DNA from 4 places in the Thioalkalivibrio sp. ALR17-21 genome. Region 1 is predicted to be linked to each of the others. Evidence: predicted binding sites of a transcription regulator. Region 1 holds the regulator's gene; each other region holds the start of a gene.

Region 1 (5,780 bases):
CGGGATCCAGGTGTCGAGGAAGCCGTGGATGGATTCGAGCATCGCCCCGACCTCGCCGTGGCTGTCGAGGAAACCCGCCACCGCCGGATCCAGCCCGGTCAGCGGCGCCAGTTCACGCTCGTAGTGGGGGTTGGGCAGACAGCGCACGTCGAACACGAAATCGGAATCCAGCGGCGAGCCGTGCTTGAAGCCGAAGGACTGGAACAGCAGGGACAGGCCGGCGGTCTCGCGGCTGCCGACCCGGGCCCGGAGCGTGCGCGCGAGGTCGTGCATCGACAGCCGGCTGGTGTCCACGGTCAGGTCGGCCTCCACCGCCACGTGCCCCAGCCAGGTCCGTTCCATGCCGATCGCTTCCACCAGCGGGATGCCGTCGCGAGCCAGCGGATGCCGCCTGCGGGTCAGGTGGTAGCGGCGCAGCAGGACCTCGTCGGAGGCATTGAGGAACAGCACCTCGACCTCCAGGCCCGATCCGCGCAGCTCGCCCAGCAGCTTGCCGAAGCCGCTGAGGGCGTCGAGGCCCGAACGGACGTCCACGCCCACGGCCAGGTGGCGGTCACCGCCGGTGTCGTAATGGCCGCTGCGGACCTTCTCCACCAGTTCCGGCAGCATCGGCAGCGGCAGGTTGTCGACACAGAAGTAGCCGGCGTCCTCCAGGGTATGCAGGGCGACGGTCTTGCCGGAACCCGACAGACCACTGACCAGCAGCAGACGCATGTCGGTCAGCCCTCGGGGTCGGGGTTGGGGACCGTGGTGCTGGGCCCGCCGATGTGGAAGATGGACTCCTCCTGCTGATCCTCGCCCATCTGGCGCCGCTGGCGGGCGCGCAGGTCGTCCCCGGCGATGTAGCCCTGCATGTGCAGCAGGTGATTGCGGACCGCGGCCTCGATCATGACCGCGATGTTGCGTCCCGGCGCCACCGGCAGGCTGATCAGCGGGATGCGCAGGCCGAGGATCTCGCTTTCGCCGCGACGCCCGTTCAGACGATCGTCCGGCACCGGCGAGGGCTCGTTGTGGTCGCGCAGATCGATGATCAGGCGCAGATATTTGCCGCCCTTGATCGCCGAGTCGCCGTACATCGCGCGGATGTTGAGCACGCCCAGGCCGCGCACCTCGAGCAGGTCCTGGAGCAGGGCGGGGCAGTGTCCGCGCACGATATCGGGGGCAATGCGCGCGAATTCGGGGGCATCATCGGCGATCAGCCGATGGCCCCGCGAGATCAGTTCCAGCGCTACCTCGCTCTTGCCGACGCTCGACGCCCCCGAGATCAGCACGCCGATCCCGAGGATCTCCATGAACACCCCGTGGCGCACCTCGAAATGAGCGAGGCGCTGCTGCAGGAAATAGCGCAGCAGGGCGATGACTTCGTGCGAGGATGTGCGTGTGCACAGGATCACCGGCAGCGGGTCGTCACCTGTCTGCGGCATGCGCGGGAACGGGCAGGTGTCCTCGGCGAAAATCACCATGGTGGTGCCGGTGCGGGCCATCTCCAGCACAAGGTGGTCACGCTGTTCGTCGGACAGGCCGGCGATGTAGCGGGCCTCGTAGTCGCCGATGACCTGGATGCGGTTGGGGCGGATCAGGTTGAGATGGCCGGCCAGCGGCAGGTCGCCATCGCCGAGTCCCAGGAGTTCGCGGTCGCCCGCGGCCTCCTCCCCGTGGACGTAGCGCAGGTCCAGACGGCTCCCCATCGCCCGCGTGAGCGCGGCGATGGTGATGTTGCTCGCGGTGCCGTCGCCTGCCGCCTCCGCCCGGTCGGCCATGGTCAGGTGTCTCCCAGGGCCCGGGTGAGGGCCTGCTGGACCCCCGCGCTGTCCGCGGCGCGCCGGATGCCGGCGAGGGTGTCCGGCTGCGACAGGCCGCGTGCGAGCTGGGCCAGCAGGTCCAGGTGTTCGCTGGTGGCCTCTTCCGGCACCAGCAGGGCGATCAGGATGTCCACCGGTTCGTGGTCCATGGCCTCGAAATCCACGCCCTGATCCAGACGCAGGACCGCGATGCGGGGCGTATCCAGCTCGGCCAGACGGCCGTGCGGAATCGCCACGCCATGGCCGAGCCCGGTGGAGCCCAGTTTTTCGCGGGCCGACATGGCTTCGAACGCGGCGCTGGCCGCCAGCCCGTCCGCGGCCCCGTCCACCAGCAGATCGGCGAGGGTTTCCAGCGCTCGTTTCTTGCTGGAGCAGTCGGCTTCCAGTCCGATGCGCTCCGGGGTGATGAGCTCGGCCGGGTTCATCGGTTTACGGGGTCTGTTCGCGGTTGCGCTGGTGGCCTTCGGCGCGATGATGGTCCTTGACCTTCTCCTTGTGCTTGATCAGCTGGCGGTCGACCTTGTCGATCAGGCCGTCGATGGCGGCGTACATGTCGTCGTGGCTGGCCTCGGCGTGGATGTGGTTGCCGCTGACCTGCAGATTCGCTTCCGCCTTGTTGTGCAGCTTCTGCGTCTTCTCGTGGGTTAGCACCACGTGCACGTCGATCACCTTGTCGAAGTGGCGTTCCAGCTTCTCGAATTTCTCGTTGACGTAGTCGCGCAGGGCGTCGGTGATTTCGACGTGGTGTCCGGTGAGGTTGATCTGCATGGGTCAGGCTCCTTTCGGTTTGCTTCCGGTCGGCATGGCGGCCATCTGGCGGCGTTCGCTGGAGGATGGCAGGTTCATGCCCTCCCGGTATTTGGCCACGGTACGTCGGGCCACGTTGATGCCCCGATCCGCGAGGATCCGGGCGAGGCGGGAATCGCTGAGCGGTTTGCCCGGCGTTTCCTCTTCGATGAGTTCGCGGATCATGGCACGAATCGCGGTCGCGGAGCATTCCCCGCCGTCGCTGGTGCCCACGTGACTGGAGAAGAAATACTTGAATTCGAACACTCCGCGGGGGGTATGCATGTATTTCTGCGTGGTCACCCGCGAGATCGTGGACTCGTGCATCTCCAGGGCTTCGGCGATGTCGCGCAGGATCAGCGGCTGCATCGCCACCTCGCCGTGTTCCAGGAACCCCTGCTGGCGTTCGACGATCGCTCGCGCTACGCGCAGCAGGGTGTCGTTGCGGCTGTGCAGGCTCTTGATGAACCACCGCGCCTCCTGCAGCTGGTCGCGCATGAATGCGCTGTCGCGGGCATCGGAGACCTGGCGGACCATGCCGGCGTAGAGGTCGTTGACGCGAATGCGCGGGGCGATCTCGGGATTCAGGTCGACCTGCCAGCCCTGGTCGGTATGACGCACGTAGACATCCGGGACCACGTATTCCGGCGGCGTCTCGCTGATCTGGGCGCCGGGGCGCGGGTTGAGCGTACGGATCAGGTCCAGGGCCGCGGCCAGCTCGTCGGCATCGCGCACGCCGCTCTGGCGCTGCAGTGCCTTGTAGTCACGCCGGGCAAGGGCGTCCATGCCGTGTTCCAGGACCGCGCGCGCGGCTTCGCGCGAGGGCGCGTCCGGCGCCAGCTCGCCCAGCTGGACCTCCAGGCACTCGCGCAGATCCAGCGACCCGGCCCCGAGGGGGTCGCAGTGCTGCAGCCAGTGGCGCACTGCCTCCACCTCGTCGGTGCCGACCGGGGTGTCCTCGCCCTGACTGATGGTGTCGGCCAGGGTCTCGACGTCTCCCTCGAGGTAACCGTCGCCGTTGATGGTGTCGATCAGGGCGGCGCCGATGCGCTGGTCACGCGGGGTCAGGTGCGACAGATGCAGCTGCCACAGCAGGTGGTCCTGCAGGCCACCGCCATCGTCGTCCGAGGTGTTTTCCAGGGGATCGCGGTCGTCCAGTCCGCGCGGGCTGGCGCTGGCGTCGTAGATGTCTTCCCAGCGGGTGTCGGTCACCAGTTCGTCGGGGATGACATCCTCCGAACCGCCGGCGTCCACCGTTTCGCCGGTGCCGGCGGCGGCATCGCTGGCGGTCTCGTTCTCGCCCTCGGTGCCGGGGTCCGGGGTTTCTTCGCCATCGGCGCCGAGTTCGTCGTCCTCGGCCTGTTCCAGCATGGGGTTGCTTTCCAGCGCCTGCTGGATCTCGGCCTGGAGCTCCAGCGTCGAGAGCTGCAACAGCCGGATGGCCTGCTGCAGCTGCGGCGTCATGGTCAGCGTCTGACCGAGCTGCAGGTTCAGCCCGGGCTTCAGCATGAGTTGGGAGAGGCGTTGTTCACCATAAGTGAATAGTAATCCCTTGTTGTGGCCTTGTGCACCGGCCGGATGTGGCGATCGGTGTCACAGGCGGAAATTTTCGCCGAGGTAGACCTCGCGCACGCGGGCATCGTCCAGCAGTTCCTCCGGCGTTCCCGCGCTCAGAAGGTGCCCCTCGCTGAGGATGTAGGCGCGGTGGCAGATGCCCAGGGTCTCGCGCACGTTGTGGTCCGAGATTAGTACGCCGATGCCGCGTTCGGCCAGGTGGCGGATCACTTCCTGGATCTCGCTGACCGAGATCGGGTCGACCCCGGCGAAGGGTTCGTCCAGGCAGATAAACCGCGGATCACCGGCCAGCGCACGGGCGATCTCGGCGCGCCGCCGTTCGCCTCCGGACAACGCGATGCCGGGGCTGTGGCGCACGGTTTCGAGCTGGAATTCCTCGATCAGGGCATCGCCGATGCGGCGGCGCTCGTGGCGGTCCAGTCCGGGCCGCAGTTCCAGCACTGCCTGCAGGTTGTCCTGGACCGACAGGCGGCGGAAGATCGAGGCCTCCTGTGGGAGATAGCCCAGCCCGGCGCGGGCGCGTTCGTGGATGGGGGCCTGCGTGATGTCGCGCCCGCCCAGGGTGATGCGCCCGGTATTGGGCCGGATCAGGCCGACCAGACTGTAGAAACAGGTGGTCTTGCCGGCCCCGTTGGGTCCCAGCAGGCCGACCACCTCGCCGGGCACCAGGTCCACGTCCATTGCGTCCAGCACGGTACGCTGGCCATAGCGCTTGCTCAGCTCGCGGGCGACCAGATGGCCGTTGGCCGCGGGCCTCATGGATCGTCCTCGCGTGGCTGCAGGCGGATGTGCACGCGCTCGTCGTCGGTGTCGCCGCGTTCCGCGCGGATCACGTCGCGCTCGAGGTCATAGGTGATGCGCTGCCCGCGGGCATCCTCGGCGGCGGTGATGACGCGCGCCCGTTCGGTCAGGATCACGCGTTCCTCGTCGAGGAAATAGTCGATGCGCAGCCCTTCGGCGATGCGCATCTCGCCGGTCTCGGGATCGGGCGACTCCAGGCGTGCGGGCTCGCCGTGGGCCTCGATCTCGTAGGGGCGGCGCTCGCGCATGTGCACGATCACGCGGTCTGCTTCCAGCGTGGCATCGCCGCGCACCACGATCACGTCGCCGGTGTAGGTGCCGGTGCCCGCGCGTTCGTCCATCTCGGCGTGGTCCGCGGTGATCTCCACCGGCAGGGCATCCTCGCGGCCGGTCGCCGGCGGGGCCGCCAGGATCAGTGCGAGTACGCCCGCCACGGCAAGCAGCGGGGCCGGTCGGCGGATGCCCGCGCGGCGATGTTCGGTTGTGGCCGGGTTCATTCCGGGCGGTCCTCCTGCGGCAGGTCGCTGTACAGCGTGTAGACCTCGGCGAGCAGTTCAATGGTATCCGCTTGCGGGTCGGCGCGCAGGCCGGTACCCCGCTGGAACAGTCCCGGCTGTTCCAGAGTGCTCGACGCCGACGAGGTCGTCAGCCGGGTGTCCAGCGCCACGCGCACGTCGCGCGACTCGATCACCGTGCGCACGCGCTCGTTGCGTTCGGGGCGCACGCCGCGGGTGTGGCCGAAGGTATGCAGCAGTTCGCGATCGGGCTGATGCGCCGCGCGCGGGGCCCGCCAGGTCCAGTTCAGGCCCCGCTGGT
Region 2 (5,780 bases), on a different contig from region 1:
AGGAGTGTGCCCGCACACGAACAGCCTCCCCACCCGCCTGCAGGAGCCTGCTCGCAGGCGAACAGGTTGGGCCCGGGGCAAACGCACGTCCGTTCGCGGCCGAGGCCGCTCCTACGCACCCGCCACCCGCCTGTGGGAGCCTGCTCGCAGGCGAACAGCCGGAACCCGGGGCGCACGCACGTCCGGTTCGCGGCCGAGGCCGCTCCCACGCACCCCCACATCGGCCTGTGGGAGCCTGCTCGCAGGCGAACCGGGGCACCCCCTACCGCAGAATCAGCGCGTCACCGCTGGGTTCCACCTCCACCCGATCGAGAAAGGTCCGCCCCAGGCGCGCCCGGTGGATGTGATCGTCCGGCACGATCACCGCGCTCACGCCACTGCGGCGGATGCCGCCCACCCGCACTTCATCCAGCGTCACGCGGCGGGCGTTCACGCGGCCGCGCTCGGTACGCAGGTGCACCGTATTGCCGGCGTCGGCGTCCACCCCGGCGCGTTCGGCATCGCGCTCGCGCAGCATCACCGATTCGGCCTCGCGGTCCACCTCCATGGTGATGGCCCGGCCGTTCACGCCCACGGTCAGGCTGTGCACCCCGCGAGAATCGGGGTACACGGTGATCCCGGGGTCGGCGGCCTCTCTCTCACGGCCCGCAGCTTCACCATCGGCCGAATCCGCATCGCCAGCCCCTGTGGAAGCGGGTTCCCCCGCCCCGCGCTCCAGCCAGCGGGTCTCCCCCGCGAACTCCACCTGTACGCGTCCGCCGCCCGCCTGCAGCACCCGAACCCCGCCGGGGCCGCTCTCGCCCTCGGCCACCACGGCCCGCTCGCCGTCCACCGACAGGACCGCCCGGCCGTCGAACACGGCGTGGACGGTGATGTCGGCGGCGGCAACGCCGGGAAACGCGAACGCGGCGGCGAAGATGACGAAGCGGGCGGCGTAGCGTGTTTTCCGGGATTTAATCATTGTTCTTTGTATACCACCTTGGCGTTTCGCCTGCGAGCAGGCTCCTGCGCGATGGGGCGTATCCAGACCCCGATCGGCCAGAGGGCTGGCCTCCCACAGGGTGCCGGGCCCGTAGGAGGCCAGCCCTCTGGCCGATCGGGCATGTCCAGCACCCCCACGCGCAGGGGACTGCGCTCCTACAACACGGTAGGAGGCCAGCCCTCTGGCCGATCGGGCACGTCCAGCACCCCCACGCGCAGGGGGCTGCGCTCCTGCGTGGGGGAGGAAGGATTATTGGCCGGGCAGCGAGAACATACAAGCGGCTGCGGGCGGGGGTGAGAATCCCGACGGGCGCGCTGAGGAATACCCGCAAACTGACCAAGGTTGTCACTCGAGGTGACCAATTTCGTCACCCGAGACTGACAATCGCCGTCACACTCGGGGTGCATGAGTTGGCACGAAATGTGATTGCCCGCACAAAAAACAAAGGAGCAGCACCATGCGACAACTCATCCAGAAGGGCTTCACGCTGATCGAACTCATGATCGTGGTCGCGATCATCGGCATCCTCGCGAGCCTCGCGCTGTTTGCCTACGCGGACTACCAGGTGCGGGCACAGCTCGCGGAAAGCGTTTCGCTCGTGGGCCCGGCGCGGAATGCCGTGGAAGAGTTCTACAACGAACGGGGCCACTTCCCCGCCTCCAACGAATCGGCCGGGCTGGAAGACCCTCAGGGATATGCGGGGAGTTACACCGAATCCATTGAGGTGCATGATAACGGCACCATCCGGGCCCTGATCGGGAACGATGCCAATACACGCGTGGCCGGCGGCTACATGGTGTTCTCCGCCTCCACTGCCAGCTCCGGGCTGACCTGGCAGTGCCTGGGCCAGGGGGACGTCCCCACCCGCCTGCTGCCCTCGGGATGCCGGGCCGACTGAGCTGGCCCAAATTTCCCCGCCCGTAGTATTGCAATACTTGGCATTACGATTGCATACTTTCAGGCAGGGTTTAGCAGGACCCTGACCAACTCCCAAGAGCAAGGAGCAACACCATGCGCAAGCAAGTCCAGAAGGGTTTCACCCTCATCGAACTCATGATCGTGGTCGCGATCATCGGTATCCTGGCGGCCATCGCCCTGCCGGCCTACCAGGACTACACCGTCCGCGCCCAGGTCTCGGAAGGCATGTCGCTGGCCGCCGGTGCCCGCACCGCCGTGGCCGAATATGTAAACCAGCGCGGCGCCTTCGCCTCCGACAATGCCTCATACGGTCTGGAACCCTCCGAAGAGATCACCGGCTCTTACGTGACCCATGTTAATGCTGGCACGTCTGGCGAGGAGCCGAGCGACGCCGACGGCATCATCACGATCACCTTCGGCAATCAGGCCAACGCCGCCATCGATGGGGATACGCTGGAGTTCTCGGCCACGACGTCCGCCGGCAGTCTGCAGTGGAACTGCCGCCCCGGCGACCTGGAAACCAAGTACCTGCCGACCGACTGCCGTCAGTAAGCCGGGCTGACCTTCAGCCGATCATCGGCTGATACCGGCACCGAACACCCCGCTCCGGCGGGGTGTTCTTTTTCCACCCCCTCCCCGCAGTTCCAGACATCCGCCACGAGGCCACGGTGAACGGACCCTCCCGCACCCTATCCGGTACCACGCTGAGCGCCATCCTTCTGGTCGCCCTGCTGGCGGCTGTTGCACTGGTCTACGCGCCCGGCAGCACCGGGGGTTATGTCTTCGACGACATGCCCAATATCGTGGACAACGCCGCCCTGGAGATGGATCACCTGTCGTGGGCCGAGCTGCGCGCCGCGGCGTTTTCCGCGGATTCCGGCCGCCTGAACCGGCCCATCGCCATGGGCAGCTTCGCCCTGGAACGCTATTTTTTCGGGCTGGACCCGTTCCCGATGAAGATCACCAACGTGGTGATCCACTTGATCAACACGCTGCTCGTGTTTGCCCTGGCGCTGCTGGTCGCGCGCCGGCTCGAGCACCGCCTGACCGAACGGCGCGGCCATGGCCTGAGCCTGGTCGTTCCGTTGCCGATGTTCGCTCTGGCCGTAGCCGCCGCCTGGGCGCTGGCCCCCATCAACCTGACCGGCGTGCTGTACGTGGTCCAGCGCATGGAGGCGCTGGCCACGCTGTTCATGCTGGCCGGCCTCATTGCCTACATCCTCGGGCGCCTGCGGATCGAACGCGGGCGTCTGCGCAGCGGCTGGGCGCTGGTGCTGGGCGGGCTGGGCCTCGGCACGGCCCTGGCCGTGCTCAGCAAGGAAAGCGGGGTCATGCTGCCGGTGTTCGCGCTGCTGGCCGAATGGCTGCTGTTCGGCTTTGGCGCGGCCGGTACGGCGACCCGGCGCGGGCTCTACTGGCTGTTCGGCCTGGTGCTGGTGCTGCCCGGCGTGGCCGGCCTGGCCACGGTACTGCCGGTGAACCCCGAGCTCCCCAACCGCCCGTTCGATCTGTGGGAGCGCCTGTGGACCCAGGCCCACGCCATGTGGTTCTACATGCGCAACATCGTCGCGCCCGCACCCGGCACGCTTACCCTGTATCACGATGCCTTCCCGCTCGCCCGCGCCTGGAACGACCCCTGGACCAGCCTGCCGGCAGCGCTGGGCCTGCTCGGGCTGGTCGCGGGGGCCTTCGCGCTGTGGCGCCGTCACCCGCTCATCACCTTCGGGATACTGTTCTTCTTCATCCCGCACCTGCTGGTGTCCACCATCATCGGCCTGGAGCTGGTGTACGAGCACCGCAATCACATCGCCTCGGCCGGCCTGATCATGGCGGTGTTCGGGGTGCTGCTCTCGGGGCGGCCAGGCGACTCGCTTGCGTTCGCGCGCAAGGCAGCCGTGATCGGCCTGATCGCACTCTACGGGTTTCTCACCTTTCTGCGGGCCAGCGAGTGGAGCGATCCGGTGCAACTGGCGTACTTCGAAGGAACCCGGCAGGAAGACTCCCCACGGGCCAGCTACCATCTGGGCCTCATCCTGATTCAGGCAGGCGCCGAACCGGGCCAGCCGGTATACGGACTGGCCATTGAACAGATGCAGCGCGCCGCCCGCCTGCCCGGCGCCACCCTTACGCCCTATCAGGGGCTGATCTTCGAACATGCTCGGCACCCGGGACTAAACGTGGACCCTGTATGGTGGACCGCCATGGAGGAATACATCCGCCGCGGGCCGCTGACCACGCAGGACGTGGGTGCGCTGATGTCGCTGGCGCGCGCGCAGGCCGACGGCACCATCGATCTGGACCCGCAGCGGCTGCAGCGGGTGCTGGAAACGGCCTATGAGCTCCATCCCGACCGGAGCCGCCTGCGCCCCGCGCTGGCCGACTTCCTGATCAACGTCGCGGGCGAGCGCGAACGCGGGTACGAACTCCTGCTCGAGGAAACCGCCCACCGCCCCGGCAACGAGGTGGCCTGGCTGCGGCTGGCGCGTTTTCAGATCGTCAGTGGAATGTTGCACCAGGCAGAACAGAGCCTGATGCGTGCGGCAGAGGCCGACCGGCACGGCAGCACCCGACGCGCCCTGCAGGCCCAGCTCGATGAACGCCGACAGGAGCCGGACCCGATCGAGCCGGGCGAGATCGAACCGGGCGAGCTCCGGCCCCATGGGGAGGTCATGCCATGACGCGGCTGAACTCCGTTCGATCTCATACGGCATGGCGCGCAAGGCTGGCCCTGCTCCTTCTGCTGGCCCTCGCCTGGCTGGTCTACCGCCCGGGCCTGTCCGGCGATTTCATCTTCGATGATCTGACCAACCTGGCCCTGCTCGGTTTCTACGGCACCATCGACAACCTGCAGGCATTCTGGCTGTACGTGCTCTCGGGCTTTGCCGGCCCCACCGGACGGCCGGTGGCCATGGCCTCGTTCCTGATCGATGCGCGCAACTGGCCGGCGGATCCCGAGCCGTTCAAGCACACCAACGTGCTCATCCATCTGGCCATCGGCGTGGTGCTGTTCGGCTTGCTGCACCGGCTGGCACGGGCACTGGAGGCAGACGCCCGCACCGCCGCGCTGGTGGCCCTGCTGGCCACGGCGCTGTGGCTGCTGCACCCGCTGTGGGTCTCCACCACGCTGTACGTGGTGCAGCGCATGGCGCAGCTCGCCACACTGTTCGTGCTGGCCGGGCTGTGGCTGTACGTGCGCACGCGGCTGGCGCACCCGCCCGAGGTCCGCCCGGCCACGGTACTCGGTATGGCCGGCGGCATCGGCGGGTGCGGCCTGCTGGCCGTGCTCTCCAAGGAAAACGGGGCCCTGCTGCCGCTGCTGGCGCTGGTGCTGGAAGGGACCATCCTCGCCGCCCATGCGCGGCGGCACGGCCTGCAGCCGACCCGCGGGTTTGTCTGGTGGCGGCGGATCGTGCTGGGCGTGCCCGTCGCGCTGCTGCTGGCCTATCTGGCCACCCGCGCCGGGGCCCTGCTGAGCGACGACCCGGGCACGCGCGGCTTTACCGCGCTGGAGCGCCTGCTCACCCAGGGCCGCATCCTGTGGGATTACGTGGGCCACCTGGCCCTGCCCCGACCGGTCACGGGCGGGGTGTTTCAGGACCATATTACGGTCTCCACCGGCCTGTTCAGCCCCTGGACCACGGCACTGGCCTGGGCGGCCTGGATAACCCTGGCCGCGCTGGCCATCGTGTGGCGACTGCGCTTCCCGGCGCTGGCGGCGGCCATCCTGTTCTTTCTGGCCGCGCATCTGCTGGAGTCGAGCTTCATCCAGCTGGAGCTGTACTTCGAACACCGCAACCACCTGGCCGCCGCCCTGCTCGGCCTGCCGCTGGCGCTGGCCTGGCTGCGCTGGAAACGCCCGGATGCGCTCACCCGTACGCTG
Region 3 (5,780 bases), on a different contig from region 1:
CTGCTGCAGCGGGCCTGGGCCTTCCTGCGCGAGCCGGTCATCGGGCAGCCCCCGTGCATACCCCGTATCTGGAACACCTGACCACCGGAAGATCCATGGAACTGACCCCACGCGAGAAAGACAAGCTGCTGCTGTTCACGGCCGCCCTGCTGGCGGAACGCCGCCAGGCGCGCGGGCTGAAGCTGAACTACCCGGAGGCCATGGCGCTGATTTCGGCGGCCATCCTCGAGGGGGCCCGCGACGGCCGTTCGGTCGCGGAGCTGATGAGCCTGGGCGGCGAGGTGCTGACCCGTGACGACGTACTCGAAGGCGTCCCGGAGATGATTCCGGAGGTACAGGTCGAGGCGACCTTCCCGGACGGGGTCAAGCTGGTCACCGTTCACGAACCCATCCGTTAAGAGGAAGCGCCCGATGATCCCCGGTGAACTCCTGCCCGCGGACGGCGACATCACCCTGAACGCCGGCCGCGACACCGTCACCCTGGAGGTGGCCAACAGCGGCGACCGGCCCGTCCAGGTCGGTTCTCACTATCACTTCTTCGAGACCAACAACGCCCTGCGCTTCGACCGCGAGCGCGCGCGAGGCTTCCGCCTGGACATACCGGCGGGAACGGCCGTGCGTTTTGAACCGGGCCAGACCCGCAGCGTGCAGCTGGTGGCCTACGCCGGGGAGCGCCGGGTGTTCGGATTCCAGGGCCGCATCGGTGGCCCGCTGGACGGAGATGCGCAATGAGCCAGACCATTCCCCGCCGCGCCTATGCCGAGATGTTCGGCCCCACCACCGGTGACCGCCTGCGCCTCGGCGACACCGCGCTGCTGATCCAGGTGGAGCGCGACTGGACCGTCTACGGCGACGAGGTCAAGTTCGGCGGCGGCAAGGTGATCCGCGACGGCATGGGCCAGAGTCAGCGGCACGACGAAGCCGTGGTGGACACCGTGATCACCAACGCGGTCATCCTCGACTACTGGGGCGTGGTCAAGGCCGATGTCGGCCTGAAGCAGGGCCGGATCCACGCGGTGGGCAAGGCCGGCAACCCGGATACCCAGCCGGGTGTCGACATCGTCATCGGTCCGGGAACCGAGGTCATCGCCGGCGAGGGCCGGATCCTGACCGCCGGTGGCATCGATGCCCATATCCACTTCATCTGTCCGCAGCAGATCGAAGAGGCCCTGACCTCCGGCATCACGACCATGGTGGGTGGCGGGACCGGCCCCGCCACCGGCACCAACGCCACGACCTGCACCCCCGGACCCTGGCACATCCAGCAGATGCTGAAGGCCGCCGAGGCATTCCCGATGAACCTGGGCTTTCTGGGCAAGGGGAACGCCAGCGAACCCGGCGCCCTGCACGCGCAGGTCAAGGCGGGGGCACTGGGCCTGAAGCTGCACGAGGACTGGGGCACCACCCCGGCCTCGATCGACTGCGCCCTGTCGGTCGCCGACGCGCACGACATCCAGATCTGCATCCATACCGACACCCTGAACGAATCCGGCTTTGTCGAGGACACCCTGGCGGCATTCAAGGGGCGCACCATCCACACCTATCACACCGAGGGCGCCGGCGGCGGCCATGCCCCGGACATCATCAGGGCCTGCGGCGAGGCCCACGTCCTGCCGTCCAGCACCAATCCCACGCGGCCGTTCACGGTGAACACCATCGACGAACACCTGGACATGCTGATGGTCTGCCACCACCTGGATCCGCACATCGCGGAGGACGTCGCGTTCGCCGAGAGCCGGATCCGGCGCGAGACCATCGCCGCGGAGGACATCCTGCACGACCTCGGTGCGTTCTCGGTGATCGCCTCGGACTCACAGGCGATGGGACGCGTGGGCGAGGTGATCCTGCGGACCTGGCAGACCGCCCACAAGATGAAGACCCAGCGCGGCTCGCTGGCCGGCGACCCGGCCGAGCACGACAACTTCCGCGCACGGCGCTATGTCGCCAAATACACCATCAATCCCGCTCTGGCGCATGGCATGGCCCACGAAGTGGGCTCCGTCGAGCCCGGCAAGCTGGCCGATCTGGTCCTGTGGGATCCGGCCTTTTTCGGCGTCAAGCCGGCGCTGATCATCAAGGGCGGGATGATCGCCTCGGCCCCGATGGGCGACCCCAACGGCTCCATCCCCACGCCACAGCCGGTGCATTACCGGCCGATGTTCGGCAGCTACGGCCCGGCCATGACCGGCACCTCCGTCAGCTTCGTCTCACAGGCCGCCCTGACCGCCGGGATCGGCGACCAGCTGGGTCTGGAGCGAAGGCTGGTCGCGATCCGCGGCTGCCGCGAGATCGGCAAGCAGGACATGCGGCTGAACGACTGGCTGCCGAAGATGGAAGTGGACCCGGAGACCTACGAGGTCCGTGCCGACGGCGAGCTTCTGACCTGCGAACCCGCTACCGAGCTGCCGCTGAGTCAGCGTTACTTCCTGTTCTGAGGTCCCCATGATTCACCTGATCGAACGCGCCGATAGCGCCCCGACCACCGTGACCGGAACCCTGCATCTGCCGGTCGAGACCCGGATGAAGAGCCGCTTCCGGGCCACCCTCGACACCGGCGACGAGGTCGGCGTATTCCTCGAGCGGGGCGGCATGCTGCGCGACGGGTCCGCCCTGCGCGCGGACAGCGGCGAGTGGGTCACAGTGCGTGCCGCGCCGGAACCCGTCAGCACCGTGTACTGCGAGGACCCGCTGCTGCTAGCACGCGCGACCTACCACCTCGGCAACCGCCACATTGCCCTGCAGATCGACCCGGGCCGGCTGCGTTACCTGCACGACCACGTGCTGGACGACATGCTGCGCGGCATCGGACTCGATCCGATCTTCGAGCACGCCCCGTTCGAGCCGGAGGCCGGCGCCTACGGGCACGGACACGCCCACGGCGGTCACGGCCATGGCCATTCGCACTGATCCGGGGCTGACTGACCCGGAACTGACTGACCCGGGCCTGGCACGGCGACGTCTCTGGCAACTGGTGAGCCCCACGCTGCCGGTCGGGACCTACAGCTATTCCGGCGGCATGGAATGGGCCATCGAAGCGGGCTGGCTCGCGGACGAGGACGCGGTGGCCGACTGGATGCAGGGCCAGATCCGCCACAGCCTGAGCCGGATCGACATCCCCCTGCTCGCACGCCTGCACCGGGCCTGGCTGGAGGACGACGACGAGGCCGTCGAACGGTTCAGTGCGTGGCTGGGCGCCAGTCGCGAGACCCGCGAACTGCGCGCCGAAGACCGTCACCTCGGGCAGGCGCTGGCGCGTCTGCTGTCCGAGCTCGATCTGAACGAGGCCGACCGGTGGCAGGGTCATCCCGAAGCCACCTGGGCCACGCTGTTCGCGCTGGCGCTGGCGCGCTGGTCCATCCCGGTCGAGGAAGGAGCCGAGGCGATTCTCTGGTCCTGGTGCGAGAACCAGGTCGCGGCCGCGATCAAGCTGGTCCCGCTGGGGCAGACCGCCGGTCAGCGCCTGCTCCACCGCCTGGCCTCGACCATCGGCGGGGCTGCACGGGAGGGGCTTGCGCGGGACGACGCGGCGATTGGCGGCACGGCCCCCGGTGTCGCCATCGCCAGCGCCCTGCACGAAACCCAGTATTCACGCCTGTTCCGCAGTTAGCGAAATTCCCGGGAGGCACCCATGTCACTGAATCCCCGAGTCCTGCGCGTCGGCATCGGCGGGCCGGTCGGCTCCGGCAAGACGGCCCTGCTCCAGGCCCTGTGTCAGCGCATGCGCGAGACGTACAGCATCGCCGTGGTCACCAACGACATCTACACCCGCGAGGATGCCGAGTTCCTGACCCGCCACGACGCGCTGGAGGCCGAACGCATCGTCGGGGTGGAAACCGGCGGATGCCCGCACACGGCGATCCGCGAGGATGCCTCGATGAACCTGTCGGCCCTGGCCGACCTCGGCATCCGTTTTCCCGGCCTCGAGGTGGTATTCGTCGAGAGCGGCGGCGACAACCTGTCCGCGACCTTCAGTCCGGAGCTGTCCGATCTGACGATCTACGTGATCGACGTCTGCGCGGGCGACAAGATCCCGCGCAAAGGGGGGCCCGGCGTGACCCGTTCCGACCTGCTGGTGATCAACAAGATCGATCTCGCCGAGGGGGTCGGTGCATCGCTGGAGGTCATGGACCGCGACAGTCGGCGCATGCGCGGCGAGCGCCCGTTTGTCTTCACGAACATGCGCACGGGCGAGGGCCTGGATGAAGTCGTCCGGTTCATCATCGAGCATGGGATGCTCCCCGCCAGGGAATCGGCCTGAGCAGCGACCGCCCGGCGGACGATGCACACCCGTGCGGCAACCTCCGCCCCATCACGAGACAGATGCACCATGTGCATGCAGTCCGCCCTCCCCTCCCGACCGGAGATGACTGCGGACACCGGGCGCAAGACCCCGTTTTCCGTTCATGGCACACAGCTTGCTGCCCCGGGAATGTCCGGCGCCGGTATTACGGAGTGCCGGGTTGTTCCCTGGAAACGATCCCTAGCGGAGAACGGAGACAGTCGATGCATCCAAACACGAGCCACCCCCCGCAAATTTCGCTCGCGCGCCGGGCCACCCGCACCGCCACCGGTGTCGCACTGGCCCTGGGCCTGGCAACCGGCGGAGGCATAACCGCACAGGCCGACGAAGATCCGATCAAGGTGGGCATCCTCCACTCGCTGTCGGGTACGATGGCCATCAGCGAGACGTCCCTCCGGGACGTGGCCCTGATGACCATCGAGGACATCAACGAAAACGGCGGCCTGCTGGGCCGCGAACTCGAACCGGTGGTGATGGACCCCGGCTCCGACTGGCCCACCTACGCCGAACACGCCCGTGAGATGATCGAGCGCGAGAACGTGGACGTCATCTTCGGCTCGTGGACATCAGTGTCCCGTGAAGCGGTCCTGCCGGTCCTCGAGGAACTCAACGGGCTGATGTTCTACCCGGTTCAGTACGAGGGCGAGGAGTCCTCGCGCAACATCTTTTACACCGGCGCCGCGCCGAACCAGCAGACCCTGCCCGGCGTGGAATATCTGATGAGCGACGAGGGCGGCGGCGCCGAGCGCTTCTTCCTGGTCGGCACTGACTACGTCTTCCCGCGGACCACCAACCGCATCGTGCGTGCCTATCTGAATGCCCACGGGATTTCGGACGACGCCATCGAGGAGGTCTACTTCCCGTTCGAACATGCCGATTTCCAGACCCTGGTCAGCGACATCGACAGCTTCTCCCAGGATGGCCCCACCGCGGTGATCAACACCATCAACGGCGACTCCAACGTCGCGTTCTATCAGGAGCTCGCGAACCAGGGGATCGACCCCATCGACGTTCCGGTACTGGCGACCTCGGTGGGCGAGGAAGAACTCCGCGGCATGGACACCGACCCCCTCGCGGGCCACCTCGCCGCCTGGAACTACTTCATGTCCATCGAGACCCCGGAGAACGAACGCTTCACCGAGCGGTGGATGGAATACGTGGAACAGGAAGGCCTGTCCGGTGGTTCCGACCGGGTGACCAATGATCCGATGGAGGCCACGCACATCGGCATGCGCATGTGGGCCCAGGCGGTCCTGCAGGCGGGGACCACGGATGTCGACGCCGTCCGCCAGGCGGTGTACGGGCAGTGCGTCGCTGCGCCGTCGGGATTCGAGGTGTGCATGGACGACGAGAATCACCATCTGCACAAGCCCGTGATCATTGGCGAAATCCAGCCGGATGGTCAGTTCTTCCCGGTCTGGGAAACCGATGACGTGGTCCGCGCCGAACCCTGGAGCGACTACGTCGAAGGTAACGAAGA
Region 4 (5,780 bases), on a different contig from region 1:
CGGTCATTGCCTTCCTGCTGGCGCGTACCTGGCTGCAGCCCTGGCTGGCCCCGCGCATGGGCCCGCGCAGCTCGCGGCTGCGCGCCGATGTGGAGGCCGAGGGCTGGCGGGTCGTGGCCCTGACCCGCCTGGTGCCGGTGTTTCCGTTCGCCCCAACCAATTACGCCCTGGGGCTGGTCCGGCTGCCGCTGCCGGTCTTCGCGCTGACCACCATGGTCGCCCTGATCCCCAGCCTGTTCGCCTATGCCTGGCTGGGGCACGCCACCCGGGAGATCGCCAGTGGCGCCGACAGCGGGGTACAGCTGGGTCTGGCCCTGCTCGCGGTGCTGGCGCTGTTGCTGTTGCTGCCGCGCCTGGTGCGCCGCATCTGGCTGGGCCAGAAGACACTGCACACCGAGGCGCCAATGACTTCAGTGTCTCCCTCAGACCCAGGCGAGCAGGACCCCGATGCCCAGGGCGAGGAACAGCAGGGCGGCGAGCGCGCGTAACAGCCGCAGGGGCAGGTGGCAGGCGAAGCGCTGGCCCAGCCACACCACCGGGGCATTCGCGAGCACCATGCCGATGGTCGAGCCGATCACGACCAGGATCAGGCTGTCGAAGGTCGCGGCCAGCGCGCCGGTGGCGACCTGGGTCTTGTCGCCCATCTCGACCAGGAAGAACAGCACCGTGGTGGTCCAGAACACGCCGTGTTTCGACGCGGCCGGCAGCTCGTCCTCGCCATCCGGGACCAGTACCCAGGCGGCCATCACGATGAACCCGATCCCCAGACCCCAGCGCAGCCAGTCCTCCGGGATGCTGGCGCCGATCCACACGCCCGCCAGCGCGGCCAGGAAGTGATTGGCCAGCGTGGCCACCACGATGCCCCAGATGATGGGCCAGGTCTGCTGGTAGCGGCAGATCAGGAGCAGGGCGAGGAGCTGGGTCTTGTCGCCCATCTCGGCGATGGCGACGATGACGGTAGAGACGAGCAGGGCTTCCATGACGGTCTTCCGGGCCGGGTGGGTGGGCAAGACACGTGACATCGCACCACCCACCCGGCCACGGATCGGGGCGCCATGCCACAGGTCTCGCGGGGCCCGGTGCCGCATCGGCGGCGGGGCTGTCTGCACCACGGTCCTCCGGGCGGAGGATCGAATCTGTTGATGCAGACCCCGGTGAGGCAAGGCCACCCGGGTCGCTACTCCCCTGAAGCTGGCAGGACTCTAGTCATCCCGGTCCGCGCGGGCAAGGACGATCGCGGCTCCGGGCTGCGCCGCCGCCGGGGCTTGGGTAGCATGCGCGCGATGAAACGCTTCCTTTACTGGGTCGATCGGGCCCCCCTTTGGCTGTTCGCACTGCTGGTTGCGACCGTCGGCCTGGCCCCCTGGATCCCCGAGCCGCATGTCGCGGAGAAACTGCGCTGGCTGTTTGCCGGGGAACTTACCCGGCCACTCGATGTGCTCGACCTGGTCGTCCATGCCGTGCCCTGGCTGTTGATGGCGTTCAAGCTCTATCGCAACAGTCTCACCACGAAGGGCGCCCCCTGAGCCGATTGTTTCTCCCTGGCTTGTGGGAAATCGACGCGCCGCTTGCCGGCCGCTACCGATTTCGCACCTTTTCAACCCCGGGAGACTCCCATGCGCTTTATTGTTGCCGTCACCGCCGGTACCGACGACCCGACCCGCGCCACGCTTGGCATGATTGCCGCCAATGTGGCCAAGCAGCAGGGCCACGACGTGACCGTCTGGCTGCAGGGCGAGGCCGTGAACATCGCCAACCGCAACGTGTACGACAAGATCGTCGGCCATAACATGCCGGCAATGAAGGACATCGTGGATTCGCTGGTGAGTGAAGGCGTTCCGTTCTGGGCCTGCGAGGCCTGCGCCAAGGGTCGCGACGTCGGCGAGCACAACTTCCTGCCGAACGCCGAGATGGCCGGCATGGGCCACTACGTCCAGGCCGTCGCCGAGTTCGACCGCTCCATGAGCTTCTGATCGGCCGTGCCGTTCCGCGGGCGGGGCGTGATGCCCCGCCCGTTTTTGTTTGTACCCCCGCTGTCAGTCGGTCGAACTGGCACATCGCATGCTTGTTTGTTCCGGGAGTGATTCACGGACGACGAGCATGACCCAGAACACATCCCCGAATTTTTCCCTCGAAGAGTCCATTGGCGATTTCCTGGTCGCCTCGCGCAAGTGCGAGGTGGTGAGCCTGGAGCGCCTGCTGGAGGCGGTGCAGCTGGTCGGGCGCATCCGCGCGCTGGTGCATGCCCTGCAGCGCGAGCGCGGGGCCTCCAGCCTCTGGATCGGGTCCGGCGGCCAGCGCTATACCCGCGAACTGGAGCAGTACCGGGCCGAATCGGACGCCGCCGCGGCCGCGTTCCGCGAGCACCTGGATGGCTGGCTGGCCCCGGACGCCTGCGCCCATGGCCGCAGTCGGCTGCTGGGGCGCATGGCGCTGGCGCTGCATGGCCTGTCCGGCCTGGGCAGCCTGCGCGAGGAGGTCCTGGAGCTGACCCTGAGCCCGATGGACTCGACCCGCGGCTTCAGCGAGCTGATTCGCGCCCTGATGGCCCTGGTGTTCGAGGCTGCGGATTCGGCGACCGATCCCGAGGTCTCGCGGGCCCTGGTGGCCCTGCTGAACTTCATGCAGGGCAAGGAACTGGCAGGGCAGGAGCGCGCGATCGGGGCCGCCGGGTTTGGCGCCGCGAACTTCGAGCCCGAACTGCGCCAGGCGCTGGTCCATCGGATCGATGCCCAGGAACGGGCGTTCCGCATCTTCTCCGAGTTCGCGGCACCGGCGGCCTGTGCCGCCTGGCGCGAGCTGCAGACGGCGGCCTTCGCCGCCGACATCGAGCGTCTGCGCCGCCGGGCCTGTACCGAGGCCTCAGGGCACCACGACCCCGCCCGGGCCGAGGAATGGTTTGCCTGTACCACCGCGCGCATCGACGCGATGAAGGAGATCGAGGATCTGCTGGAGATGCACCTGAACGAGTGCTGCTCGGCACGCATCACGGCGGATCGCGCGGACCTCGGCGCGGTGCGTGACCGGGTCGCGCAACTCGCCGAGTCGGAACTGCGCGACAGCGTCCCGTATGCGGTGTTCTTCGGCGCGCCGGAGGGCCTGGAGCCCGCGCAGGAGGAGGGCGATGCCGCACTCAACGTACCGATCGTCGGACACTCGGTGATGGACTTGGTGCAGCGCCAGGCGGCCCGGCTGCAGTCGGTGGAGGATGAACTGCATGCGGCACGCCAGGCCCTGGCCGAGCGCAAGACCATCGAGCGTGCCAAGGCGCTGCTGATCCAGCACCGCGGCCTCAGCGAGGACCAGGCCTACAAGCTCCTGCGCCAGACGGCGATGAACCAGAACCGGCGCCTGGCCGAGGTCGCCGAGGCGACCGTCGCGATGTCCGACCTGCTGGGCAAGGGCGGCCTGTAGCTAACTCCCCGGGAAACGGATGCCGGCCCTGTGGGAGCGGGCTTGCCCGCGAAGCACCTGCCAGTGTCCGCGACTGGCAGGGGCTTCGCCGCCAAGGCGGCTCCTACAGGTAGTGCACCAGCGCGGTTCATCTGCACCGCCGGTGTGCCCCAGGGTGGTGCCGCTTGCGAGTGATATTCCCCTGCGAAGATTCGATTGAGTACCGGGAACCGTCCGATTTTTCCGCGTCAGGATAGGCTTTGCGCCCTATCGGTCGATCAGCAACGGCTAATTGGCACACCTCCTGCAGGAATACCGGCAAGACGAGCCAACGGCGGTTCGTCGCCTGACAACAGGGAGACCCGACGACCGGGCCTCCCACGGGACTGGACAAAGGCGTCCATCACCCGGCTGCAAACGCGGCCGGGCTGATAGGACGCCTTTTTTCGTTTTTGGGATGTGTTTGCTGACAAGGGGAGTGAACCCGCAATGACCGATCACACGAATGACACGAAAAAGACCTCCGGCCTGTCGCGCCGGCGTTTCCTTCAGGCCGGCGGCGTTCTGGCAGGGGGCGCCGCCTTGGGGATGCATCCGGATTTTTTCCGGTCGGCGGCCTATGCCGGGGGATCCGAAGGGCTGGAAAAGACCAAGCTCGAGTTCGGATTTATCCCCTTGACGGATTGTGCTCCGCTCGTAGTCGCCCAGGAGAAGGGATATTTCGCTCGCCACGGGCTCGACGTCCATGTGGCCAAGGAGGCTTCCTGGGCCAATATTCGCGACAAGGTCTCCGTTGGGAGCCTGGATGGCGGGCACATGCTGGCGGGGATGCCGATCGCCGCGACGCTGGGCGTGGGTGCTACCCAGCGCAACACCATCACGGGGTTCAGCATGGACCTCAACGGCAACGCGATTACCGTTTCCAACGAGCTCTACGACCGGATGGTCGAGGCCGATCCGGAGGCTATGAACGAACGGCCGATTTCCGCGCGCGCCCTGAAGAAGGTCATCGATGCCGACCAGGCAGCGGGCCGTGCCCCGATGACCTTCGCCATGGTTTTCCCCGTATCCACGCATAACTATGAACTGCGCTACTGGATGGCCGCTTCCGGGATCAACCCGGATCGGGATGTCCGCCTGGTTGTGATCCCGCCACCCCAGATGGTGGCCAACCTGCGCGCGGGCAACATGGATGGCTACTGCGTCGGCGAGCCCTGGAACATGCGTGCGGTGGACATGGGTATCGGCAAGACCCTGGTCACCAACTACGAGATATGGAACAACAATCCGGAGAAGGTGTTTGGCGTACTGGAGAGCTGGGCGGAAGAACACCCGAATACGCACCAGGCAGCGTTGCGGGCCTTGATCGAGGCCAACGAGTGGATGGACAAGCCCGAGAATCGCGAAGAAGTGGTGCGCATCATTTCGGGCCGCCGTTTTGTCAACGCCCCTGAACACGTAGTGGCCATGTCGATGACGGGGACGCTCCAGTTCAATCCGGACGGAGACCCCGAACCCTTCCCGGACTTCAATGTGTTCCACCGTTACGCGGCCAGCTTTCCGTGGCGCTCGCATGCGGCCTGGTTTGTCACGCAGATGGTTCGTTGGGGGCAGCTGGAAGAGCCTGTGGATATGCGTGCGGTGGCCGAAAAGGTCTATCGCCCCGAACTGTATCGGCAAGCGGCTGCAGAAGTGGGCGTCGCCTATCCCGAGATCGACTGGAAGACGGAAGGCACACGCAATGAACACTGGACCCTGGAGGCGGCCTCCTCGCCGATCGAGATGGGCCCTGACCGGTTCATTGATAACCGCGCCTATGACCCGGATGACCTTGTCGGCTATGTCGACGGTTTCGATGTACACAGTCGCAAGGTCGCCCTCGATGACCTCGCCGACGTCAACGGCTGAGGGAGGCCCACCATGTCCACCAATTACGCCGATATGCAACTGGCGGTTGAACGCGAGAACGACAAGGACGCCGAAGGTCGAACGGAGGCCGCCGCTGGCCGGGAAACCAAACCGGCGGAACGCAACGACACCGCCGGGGCGATCGAATCGGCACACGATGACCGATTCGAGGTGATGGCGGATATGTTCCAGCGCTGGATTCCTGTGCTGGCACTCCCGCTGATTGCGTTCGGATTGCTGCTGGGGGGCTGGGCCTGGCTGCAGTCGACGGTCTCGCCGGACCTCCCGACGCCCGGGCAAGTGTGGGCCGAGGCCGTCTACCTGCTAAGCGATCCGTTCTACGACTACGGTCCGAACGACATGGGGATCGGCTGGCAGGTGATGTATTCCCTTGGCCGCGTCCTGGCGGGCTTCGGCCTGGCAGCACTGGTCGGCATTCCGCTGGGCTTGATGATGGGCGCTTCGCTCTCGATGCGCCG

Evidence for each region. Region 1 encodes sigma-54, which starts transcription at its own class of promoters, with help from an activator protein. Its sites were predicted from a motif close to TGGCANGNTNCNTGCTT; they were not measured.
Region 2: G020_RS0113660 (pilin) is a predicted target of sigma-54. The motif match lies at 1,394-1,410, and genes of this name have one in related genera.
Region 3: urtA (urea ABC transporter substrate-binding protein) is a predicted target of sigma-54. The motif match lies at 4,405-4,421, and genes of this name have one in related genera.
Region 4: G020_RS0110465 (nitrate regulatory protein) is a predicted target of sigma-54. The motif match lies at 2,051-2,067, and genes of this name have one in related genera.

Annotation. Positions count from the first base shown of each region.
Region 1 is NZ_ATUL01000001.1:57,376-63,155, reverse strand. Features, by position in the region: gene rapZ (RNase adapter RapZ) at 1-714, opposite strand, end outside; gene hprK (HPr(Ser) kinase/phosphatase) at 720-1,760, opposite strand; gene G020_RS0100320 (PTS sugar transporter subunit IIA) at 1,763-2,227, opposite strand; gene hpf (ribosome hibernation-promoting factor, HPF/YfiA family) at 2,232-2,570, opposite strand; gene G020_RS0100310 (RNA polymerase factor sigma-54) at 2,574-4,097, opposite strand; gene lptB (LPS export ABC transporter ATP-binding protein) at 4,182-4,922, opposite strand; gene lptA (lipopolysaccharide transport periplasmic protein LptA) at 4,919-5,461, opposite strand; gene lptC (LPS export ABC transporter periplasmic protein LptC) at 5,458-5,780, opposite strand, start outside.
Region 2 is NZ_ATUL01000036.1:12,091-17,870, reverse strand. Features, by position in the region: gene G020_RS0113665 (TIGR02281 family clan AA aspartic protease) at 263-961, opposite strand; gene G020_RS0113660 (pilin) at 1,440-1,880, shown strand; gene G020_RS0113655 (pilin) at 1,994-2,452, shown strand; gene G020_RS0113650 (lipopolysaccharide assembly protein LapB) at 2,569-4,578, shown strand; gene G020_RS0113645 (lipopolysaccharide assembly protein LapB) at 4,575-5,780, shown strand, end outside.
Region 3 is NZ_ATUL01000013.1:19,353-25,132, forward strand. Features, by position in the region: gene G020_RS0108285 (urease accessory protein UreD) at 1-81, shown strand, start outside; gene ureA (urease subunit gamma) at 96-398, shown strand; gene G020_RS0108295 (urease subunit beta) at 412-732, shown strand; gene ureC (urease subunit alpha) at 729-2,435, shown strand; gene ureE (urease accessory protein UreE) at 2,443-2,907, shown strand; gene G020_RS0108310 (urease accessory protein UreF) at 2,891-3,607, shown strand; gene ureG (urease accessory protein UreG) at 3,629-4,258, shown strand; gene urtA (urea ABC transporter substrate-binding protein) at 4,504-5,780, shown strand, end outside.
Region 4 is NZ_ATUL01000019.1:28,941-34,720, forward strand. Features, by position in the region: gene G020_RS0110445 (TVP38/TMEM64 family protein) at 1-488, shown strand, start outside; gene G020_RS0110450 (TMEM165/GDT1 family protein) at 423-980, opposite strand; gene G020_RS0110455 (hypothetical protein) at 1,284-1,526, shown strand; gene G020_RS0110460 (DsrE family protein) at 1,617-1,973, shown strand; gene G020_RS0110465 (nitrate regulatory protein) at 2,101-3,414, shown strand; gene G020_RS0110470 (CmpA/NrtA family ABC transporter substrate-binding protein) at 3,883-5,301, shown strand; gene ntrB (nitrate ABC transporter permease) at 5,314-5,780, shown strand, end outside.